2 regions of the Allobosea sp. TBD101 genome follow, and region 1 is predicted to be linked to the other one. Evidence: riboswitches for the same ligand, from Rfam matches in the RefSeq annotation. Region 1 holds a riboswitch; the other holds the start of a gene.

Region 1 (3,911 bases):
CGCGGCGCCGACGATCTCGTCGAGATGGGTGTCGGTGTCGAGATCGCCGATCAGATAGGTCCATTTCCCGTCGGCGCTGAGCGCGATGGTGCAGGGCCGCTTGCAGACGGCGAGGCATTCGACGGGCAGCACGGGGATCGTGCTGCCCTTGGCTTTAAGCTGCGCGGCGAGACGCTCGGCCAGCGCCAGTCCCGGCTGGTCGTAACCTTCCGGGAGATCGGCGCGGGCGCGGCGGCAGGCCGTGCAGACATGGATGGTGAGGTCACCCTCGGACATGGCTTGTCCTCAGGCGTCCGCGGCCCGGCGGCTCGCCCGGGGCCAAAGCACGCCGACCATGAAGGCGGTGACGAGCCAGAGCGCGGCCTGGATGCCGAGCGAGAGCGACGCGAAATGCGCGGCGACCTCGGCCGGCACCTTGCTCGCCGGCGCGGCCGGATGCGGCGCGCCGACGACATGCGGCAGCAGGATCACGACGATGGCGACGAGCTTCAGCCAGGGCTGATCGAAGCGCAGGAACAGGAAGAGCCCCAGCGCCGTGGCGATCACCGTCGCGAGCCACCAGACCTGGCGCTGCTCCAGCGCGGCCGAGGCTGCACCCGGCAGCTCGGGAGCCAGCCCCATCGCCGGGGCGAGCCCGAGCGCGAGGAAGCCGCAGGCGCCCCAGACGAGCGCGCTGCGCTGGTCGATGCTGTCGCCGGCCGCGATCATCCCTGCGAGCAGCAGAGCCGCGAAGCCGATCGCGGTCGCAATCGTCACCGCGCTGGTGAAGAGCGTGCGCTGGAAGCCGTCCTGCGGCTTCCATTCGGCATGGTCGTGGCCGGGCGCGTCGCCGGCCGGTCCATGCGCGAGGATGATCTTCGCCTCGCCGTCGAACGCGGCCAGCGTCGGCGCTTTCAGCGCCAGCGCCGCCTCATAGGTCTCGGCCTTGAGGATCAGCGGGGTGGTGGTGACATGCTGCAGGGCGGCGACGATCAAGCCAGCCAGAAGCCCGGCCAGGATGCTGACCGTGAGAACACGCGTGACCATGGATGCTTTCCCTCAGTGGCAGGGAAAGGCGAGGCCGTGACGGCTGTCATGCGCGGCGTTGTGGACATTGGTCGAGGCCGCGAAGCCGGTCGTGTAGATCAGCGCGACGCCGATCACGAGCGCGGCGGCAACCGCCTTGACGCGTTCCGAAACGCTGAGTGTAGGGGTGGAAACCGAAGCGGTGTTCATAAGCGTTCTCCGTGGCCGCCCCGCCGGCAGCCGGTTGGATCTCTGCGGGTTGACGGCAGGTCTCCTGGCTCGCGGACTTCGCGCCCCTTGCCGCCTTCCCGGAGCGAGCGCTCCAGTGGCCGATGGCGAAGGACATCCGCTTACAGTTGCGGGGGCAGCCGCGGTCTCGCACCGCGTTCCCTTTTCACCTCCTCGCGGAGGCACCGTCACGGATCATCATTAGCCATCGCCGTGTTGCTGTGCAATGCAAGAACGGTCCGACACATACATGCGGTCATCCCGGCCGGAGCGCAGCGAAGAGCCGGGATCCATGCCTGAACCTCTACCGGAAGCGTTCCGGCATGGATCCCGGGTCTCCCTATGGTCGCCCGGGATGACGGCCAGCGAAACCAAGCCGCCGATGCAGTCTCTTCCGATCCCCCATCTCACGCTCGTCCTCGGCGGCGCCCGCTCCGGCAAGAGCCGCCATGCCGAGGCGTTGATCGAGGCGCTGCCGGCGCCCTGGACCTATGTCGCCACCGCGCAGGCCTATGACGACGAGATGCGCGAGCGCATCGCCGAGCATCGCGCCCGGCGCCCGGCCGGCTGGGAGACGGTCGACGCTCCGCTCGAACTGGCCGAGGCGATTGCGGCCCAGCCGGCGGGGCGCCCGATCCTGGTCGATTGCCTGACGCTCTGGCTGACCAATCTCATCCTTGCGGAGCGCGACACTGTCGCGGCCCGCGATGTCCTGATTGCCGCTTGCGAGCGCGTATCCGCCCCGCTCGTTCTGGTCGGCAACGAGGTCGGGCTCGGCATCGTCCCGGAGAACGCGCTCGCCCGCCGCTTCCGTGACGAGGCCGGGCGCCTGCATCAGGCGCTTGCGGCGCGTGCGGCCAGCGTGGTCTTCATGGTTGCCGGATTGCCGATGCGAGTGAAGTGATGACCGACACTGAAGATGCCGCCCGCCACAAGGCCAAGATGGAGAAGCGCAAGGCGGTGCAGGACGCCGAAGTCGCCTCCAAGACGCTCGAAAAGGGCCTGCTGATCGTCAATACCGGCCCTGGCAAAGGCAAGTCGACGGCGGCTTTCGGCTTGATCCTGCGCGCGCTCGGCCATGGCTGGCGCATCGGTGTGGTGCAGTTCATCAAGGGCGCCTGGTCGACCGGCGAGCGCCGGGCGCTTGAAGCCTTTGGCGATCAGGTGAGCTGGCACAGCATGGGCGAGGGTTTTACCTGGGAGACGCAGGACAAGGCTCGCGACATCGCGGCAGCCGAACGCGCCTTCGCAAAGGCGAAGGAATTGATGGCCGATCCGGAGATCAGGCTTCTGGTGCTGGACGAGCTCAACATCGCCCTGCGCTACGACTATCTGCCGCTCGCCGAGGTTGTCGCGACGCTGTCTGCCCGCAGGCCTGACCTGCACATCGTCGTCACCGGCCGCAACGCCAAGCCGGAGCTGATCGAGGCAGCCGATCTCGTCACTGAGATGACGCTGGTGAAGCATCATTTCGCTGCGGGTGTGAAGGCGCAGCAAGGCATCGAGTTCTGAGAGCCCGCTCTGTGCCTCGGCAGCATTGAGTCATCCCGGACGCAGCGAAGCAGAGATCCGGGATCCATTCCGGAACCTGCCCGAAAGAGGTTCCGGCATGGATCCCGGGTCAAGCCCGGGATGACCAAGTATCTCCGGCGCGGGCCAACCCCCCTCCCGTTGCGATAAGCCATCCTCGATGTGGAGCGATCGCCTCGACCGGCTCATCCACTTGACGGTGATCGATCCAGTCTTCAGATTGAATCTGAATTCAAATTCAATTTTGAGACCAGCCATGGCCGACGGCGCATCGAAGCAACCCCGCAAGGCCGGCAAGCGCGAGGCGATCCTCGCCGCCGCGCGCGGCATCGTGTCGGAAGTCGGCTTCCATGAGACCTCGATCGCCGCGGTGGCTTCCGCCAGCGGCGTCTCGACCGGCAGCGTCTATTCCTATTTCGCTTCGAAGGCCGAGCTGATGGCCGAGATCGTCGCGGCCGTGTCGTCGCGCGAGCTTGCCGTGCTGCGTGAGATCGCCGCGAGCGACGCCCCCGTCGCCGAGCGCCTGACCGCAGCGGTCGAGGCCTTCGCGCGCCGCGCCTTCGCCAATCGCCGCTTGGCCTGGTCGATGATCGCCGAGCCCGCTGACCCCGCCGTCGATGCGACGCGGCTCGATTATCGCCGCGAGATCGCCGGCATTTTTCGCGCGCTCGTCGTCGAAGGCGGGAGGCTGGGCGCCTTTCGTTCGGTCGACCCCGATGCCGCCGCGGCGATGATCGTCGGCGGCTTCATGGAAGCGTTGATCGGCCCGCTGTCGCCGGATCGCCCGATCACGCCTGAGCGCGGCCGCGAGATCGCCGCTGCCCTTGCCGATCTCTCCATCGCCGCGCTGATTTCCCGAGAAGGACAGGCCGCATGACCACGCTCGACGCTTACGGCTACGACACGCATGAAGTGCTGAATCAGGCGCCGGCGCTGGCGGATTATGACGCCTTCGCCGCCGATCCGGCGCTCGGCTCGATCCTCGATGCCTTTGGCGCCGGCTGGTTCAGCGAGCAGGCGAGCGTGGTCGGCGGCCATGTCGGCTCTCAACGCGTGCAGGACTTGGCGCGGCAGGCTAATCGCAGCTTGCCGGAACTGCGCACGCATGACCGCTGGGGTCGGCGCGTCGACCAGATCGAGTTCCATCC
Region 2 (3,911 bases), 1.3 Mb from region 1:
CGCTCGACGAGGGTGTCACCTTCACGCCCCGCGCCACGATCTACGAACTGTGAGGAGAAGACCTGTGCCCAGGATCGAGGCCGTCGATTTCTTCTATCTCGCCATGCCCGTCGTCACCGACGAAGCCGACGGCAGCCAGGATGCGCTGCTGGTCAGGGTCGCCGCCGGCGGCCATGTCGGCTGGGGCGAATGCGAGGCGGCGCCACTGCCCTCCATCGCCGCCTTCATCTGTCCGATGTCGCATGGCGTCTGCCGGCCGGTCGCCGATTCCGTGCTCGGCCAGACGCTGGAAGGCCCGGAGGATATCGCCCGCATCGCTGCTGCCGTCGCCTATAACTCGATGGACCTGCTGCAGGCGCCGCATACCTTCTCCGGCGTCGAGATGGCCTTATGGGACATCCTCGGCAAGATGCGCTCCGAGCCGGTCTGGCGCCTGCTCGGCTATGCCAAGAGCCATCCCAAGACGCCCTATGCCTCGGTCCTGTTCGGCGACACGGCGCAGGAGACACTCGACCGCGCCCGCGATGCCCGCAAACGTAGCTTCCGCGCCGCCAAGTTCGGCTGGGGGCCGATCGGCCGCGGCAGCGTCGAGGCCGATGCCGAGCATTTCGTCGCCGCCCGCGAGGGTTTGGGGCAGGACGGCATCCTGCTCGTCGATACCGGCCAGATCTTCATCGAGGATGTCGAGCGCGCCGCCGCCCGTCTGCCCGCGATGGAGAAGGCGAACGTGCTCTGGTTCGAGGAGCCGTTCCACGCCAGCGCGCTCGAAGCCTATGGCGCGCTCGCCAGGCGCAGCCCCAAGGTTCGCCTGGCCGGTGGGGAGGGCGCCCATAACGAATCCATGGCCCGGCAGCTCATCGATTATGGCGGCATCGGCTATGTCCAGATCGATTGCGGCCGGATCGGCGGCATCGGTCCGTCCAAGGCGGTGGCGGATTATGCGGTCGCCAAGGGCGTAACCTTCGTCAACCACACTTTCACCTCGCATCTGGCGCTCTCGGCCTCGCTCCAGCCCTATGCCGGCCTCGCCGATCACGAGATCTGCGAATACCCGGCCATGCCGAAGCCGCTCGCCACCGCGATCTCCGCCAATCATCTGGAGCGCGACGCGAACGGGCAGGTTGCGGCCCCTAATGCGCCGGGCCTCGGCATCGAGGTCGCGACGACCGCGCTGCGCAGCTATTTGCAGGAGGTCGAGATCTCCGTCGGCGGCAAGAGGCTCTACAGCACGTCAAGTCTCTGACGCGATGTTCGCTTGACGCAGCGCCACGCCCTTATAGGGTGTGCGCCGATCGAGGTTCTCCGGGTTGCTCCCGGAGCTAAGAGGGAATTCGGTGAGGTGCGACCCGCGCCAAAGCCGAGGCTGCCCCCGCAACTGTAAGCGGCGAGCTCTCCGTCCATCGTCCACTGGCGCCTGACGCGCCGGGAAGGCCGGGCGGAACAGGCATCGACCCGCGAGCCAGGAGACCTGCCCCGGTCGTCGAAGACGTCTTTCGGACGGGGTTTTCCGGAGCTTGTGAGTCGATGGTGGCCCTGTGCCGCCTTTCCGTCCCACATGCCAAAGCTGCCCCGGCCGTCATCTCGGGGAGCGATGAAATCCATGTTCACGAAGACCACTGCACCGGCCGCTCAGGGCGGCTTGACGGCTGCCTGTCGCGCATTCTATCAGAAATGCAACATTGTTACATTTCGGATGGCCTCGATGCCGGCAGCGCGCCCGTTCAATTCCCTGCTTCGCATGTCGGTCGCCGCGCTGTTCGGCGCTCTCGCCGCCGGCACGGCCACTGCGGCGCCGACCAAATATCCGCTGACGCTGGAGAATTGCCGCGAGACGATCACCTTCAACGCGGCGCCCAAGCGCGTCGTCGCGATCGGCCAGACCCAGACGGAAATCCTCTACGCGCTCGGCCTTGGCGACCGCGTCGTCGGCACGGCGGTGTGGTTCTCGCCGGTCGCCAAGCCCTATGAGGCGGTCAATGCCAAGGTGAAGCGCCTCGCCGATAACGACCCAAGCTTCGAGGCGGTGCTGGCGCAGGAGCCCGATCTCGTCACCGCGATGTTCGAATGGCATGTCGGGCCCAACGGCATCGTCGGCAAGCGCGACCAGTTCGCCAAGGTCAAGGTGCCGTCCTACGTCTCCCCGACCGATTGCGTCGGCAAGGACAATTCCGGTGCCGGCGACGGCGTCCGCACCCAGATGTTCACGATGGATCTGGTCTATCGCAACATCCGCGAATTCGGCGCGATCTTCGATGTCGCCGATCGGGCCGAGACGCTCGTCGCCGAGCTCAAGGCGCGCGAGGACAAGGCCGTCGAGCAGGTCTCGAAGCTGAAGGCGCAGGACGTTCCGGTCGTCGTCTGGTTCTCCAGCAAGGACATCAAGGGCGACGGCTTCATGGCCGGCAAGAACGGCGTGCCCGCCTATATCCTCTCCAAGCTCGGCGCCCGCAACGTCATCACGACCAATGAGGAATGGCCGCTGGTCGGCTGGGAGAGCATCGCCGCTGCCAACCCCGCCGTGATCGTCACCGTGAAGATGGATCGCCGCCGCTTCCCGGCCGACGATATCGAGAAGAAGCTGGAGTTCCTGAAGACCGATCCGGTCGCCAGCAAGCTGGACGCCGTGAAGAATAACCGCGTCGTCATCATGGATGTCGGTGCGACCCGCGCCGGGCTCGACACGGTCGACGGCATCGAGACGCTGGCCAAAGCGATCGCCGGATTCGGGCTCTCGCGTTGAGCCACGCCGCCCATGGGCCGAACTGGCCGGCGCGTGTCGCGATCGCGCTGGCCTCGCTGCTGGCGCTGATCCTCTCGGTCGCGCTGGCCGTGACTATCGGCGAGATGCGCATCCCGCTGGATACGGCCCTGAAGGCGCTCGGCAACGGGCTGTTCGATCTCGACTTTCCCATCAGCGCGATCCAGCAGGGCGTGATCTTCGATTATCGCCTCAGCCGCGCGCTGATGGCGGGGCTCTGCGGTGGCGCACTCGCCTTGTCGGGCGCGATCCTGCAGGCCCTGCTGCGCAACCCGCTGGCAGAACCCTATATCCTCGGCATCTCGGCCGGCGCCTCGACCGGCGCCGTCGCGGTGCTGATCCTCGGCATCAGCATCGGCGGCGCGGTGCTCTCCGTTTCGGCCGGCGCCTTCATCGGTTCCTGCGCTGCGCTCGTCGTCGTGGCGCTGCTGGCGGCAGGGGCGGGCGGGGCGAGCGATCGCGTCATCCTCGCCGGTGTCGCGACCTCGCAACTCTTCAATGCGGCGACCGCCACGATCGTCACGACGCTCGCCAGCGCCGAGCAGGCGCGCGGTGTGATGTTCTGGCTGCTCGGCAATTTCGGCGGCGTGCGCTGGCCCGACATCTGGATGGCGGCGCCGGTCGCCTTCATCGGCTTCGGCATCTGCATGCTGCACGCCAAGGCGCTCGACGCCTTCGCCTTCGGCGTCGACGCCGCAGCTTCGCTGGGCGTCGCCGTCACGCGGGTGAAGGTCGTGCTCTTCGCCACGACGGCGGTAATGACGGCGGTGATGGTCTCGATCGTCGGCACGGTCGGCTTCGTCGGGCTGATCATTCCCCATGCCGCGCGCTTCCTCGTGGGCTCCGGCCATGCCCGCTTGCTGCCAGCCTGTCTCGTCATCGGCGCGATCTTCATGATCCTGGCCGACATCCTTTCCCGCATCCTGATACCCCAGCAGATCCTGCCGATCGGCGTGGTGACAGCGCTGTTCGGCGCACCCGTCTTCGCGCTCATCCTCTACCGCGCCCGGAGGCCGGCATGACGCTCGCGACCCGCGAGGTCCGCTGGGGTGCCGGCGGCCGGATGATCGTCGACGGTGTGACGCTGGAAGCTGCACCCGGCCGGGTGCTCGGCCTGATCGGCCCCAACGGCTCCGGAAAATCGAGCCTGCTC

What was found. A riboswitch is a leader RNA that binds a small molecule or an ion and turns the genes downstream of it on or off. The one in region 1 is predicted to bind cobalamin.
Region 2: it holds a riboswitch for cobalamin, as region 1 does, so the genes downstream of both, AC6RIC_RS18115 (ABC transporter substrate-binding protein) here and AC6RIC_RS24365 (CbtB domain-containing protein) in region 1, are expected to answer to the same signal.

What each region holds. Positions count from the first base shown of each region.
Region 1 covers NZ_CM187543.1:5,017,893-5,021,803, reverse strand. The annotation lists gene AC6RIC_RS24375 (DUF1636 family protein) at 1-276, opposite strand, end outside; gene AC6RIC_RS24370 (CbtA family protein) at 286-1,026, opposite strand; gene AC6RIC_RS24365 (CbtB domain-containing protein) at 1,039-1,215, opposite strand; cobalamin riboswitch at 1,253-1,438, opposite strand; gene cobU (bifunctional adenosylcobinamide kinase/adenosylcobinamide-phosphate guanylyltransferase) at 1,589-2,137, shown strand; gene cobO (cob(I)yrinic acid a,c-diamide adenosyltransferase) at 2,137-2,745, shown strand; gene AC6RIC_RS24350 (TetR/AcrR family transcriptional regulator) at 3,020-3,640, shown strand; gene AC6RIC_RS24345 (acyl-CoA dehydrogenase family protein) at 3,637-3,911, shown strand, end outside.
Region 2 covers NZ_CM187543.1:3,722,127-3,726,037, reverse strand. The annotation lists gene AC6RIC_RS18125 (M81 family metallopeptidase) at 1-53, shown strand, start outside; gene AC6RIC_RS18120 (mandelate racemase/muconate lactonizing enzyme family protein) at 65-1,243, shown strand; cobalamin riboswitch at 1,279-1,490, shown strand; gene AC6RIC_RS18115 (ABC transporter substrate-binding protein) at 1,703-2,740, shown strand; gene AC6RIC_RS18110 (FecCD family ABC transporter permease) at 2,737-3,780, shown strand; gene AC6RIC_RS18105 (ABC transporter ATP-binding protein) at 3,777-3,911, shown strand, end outside.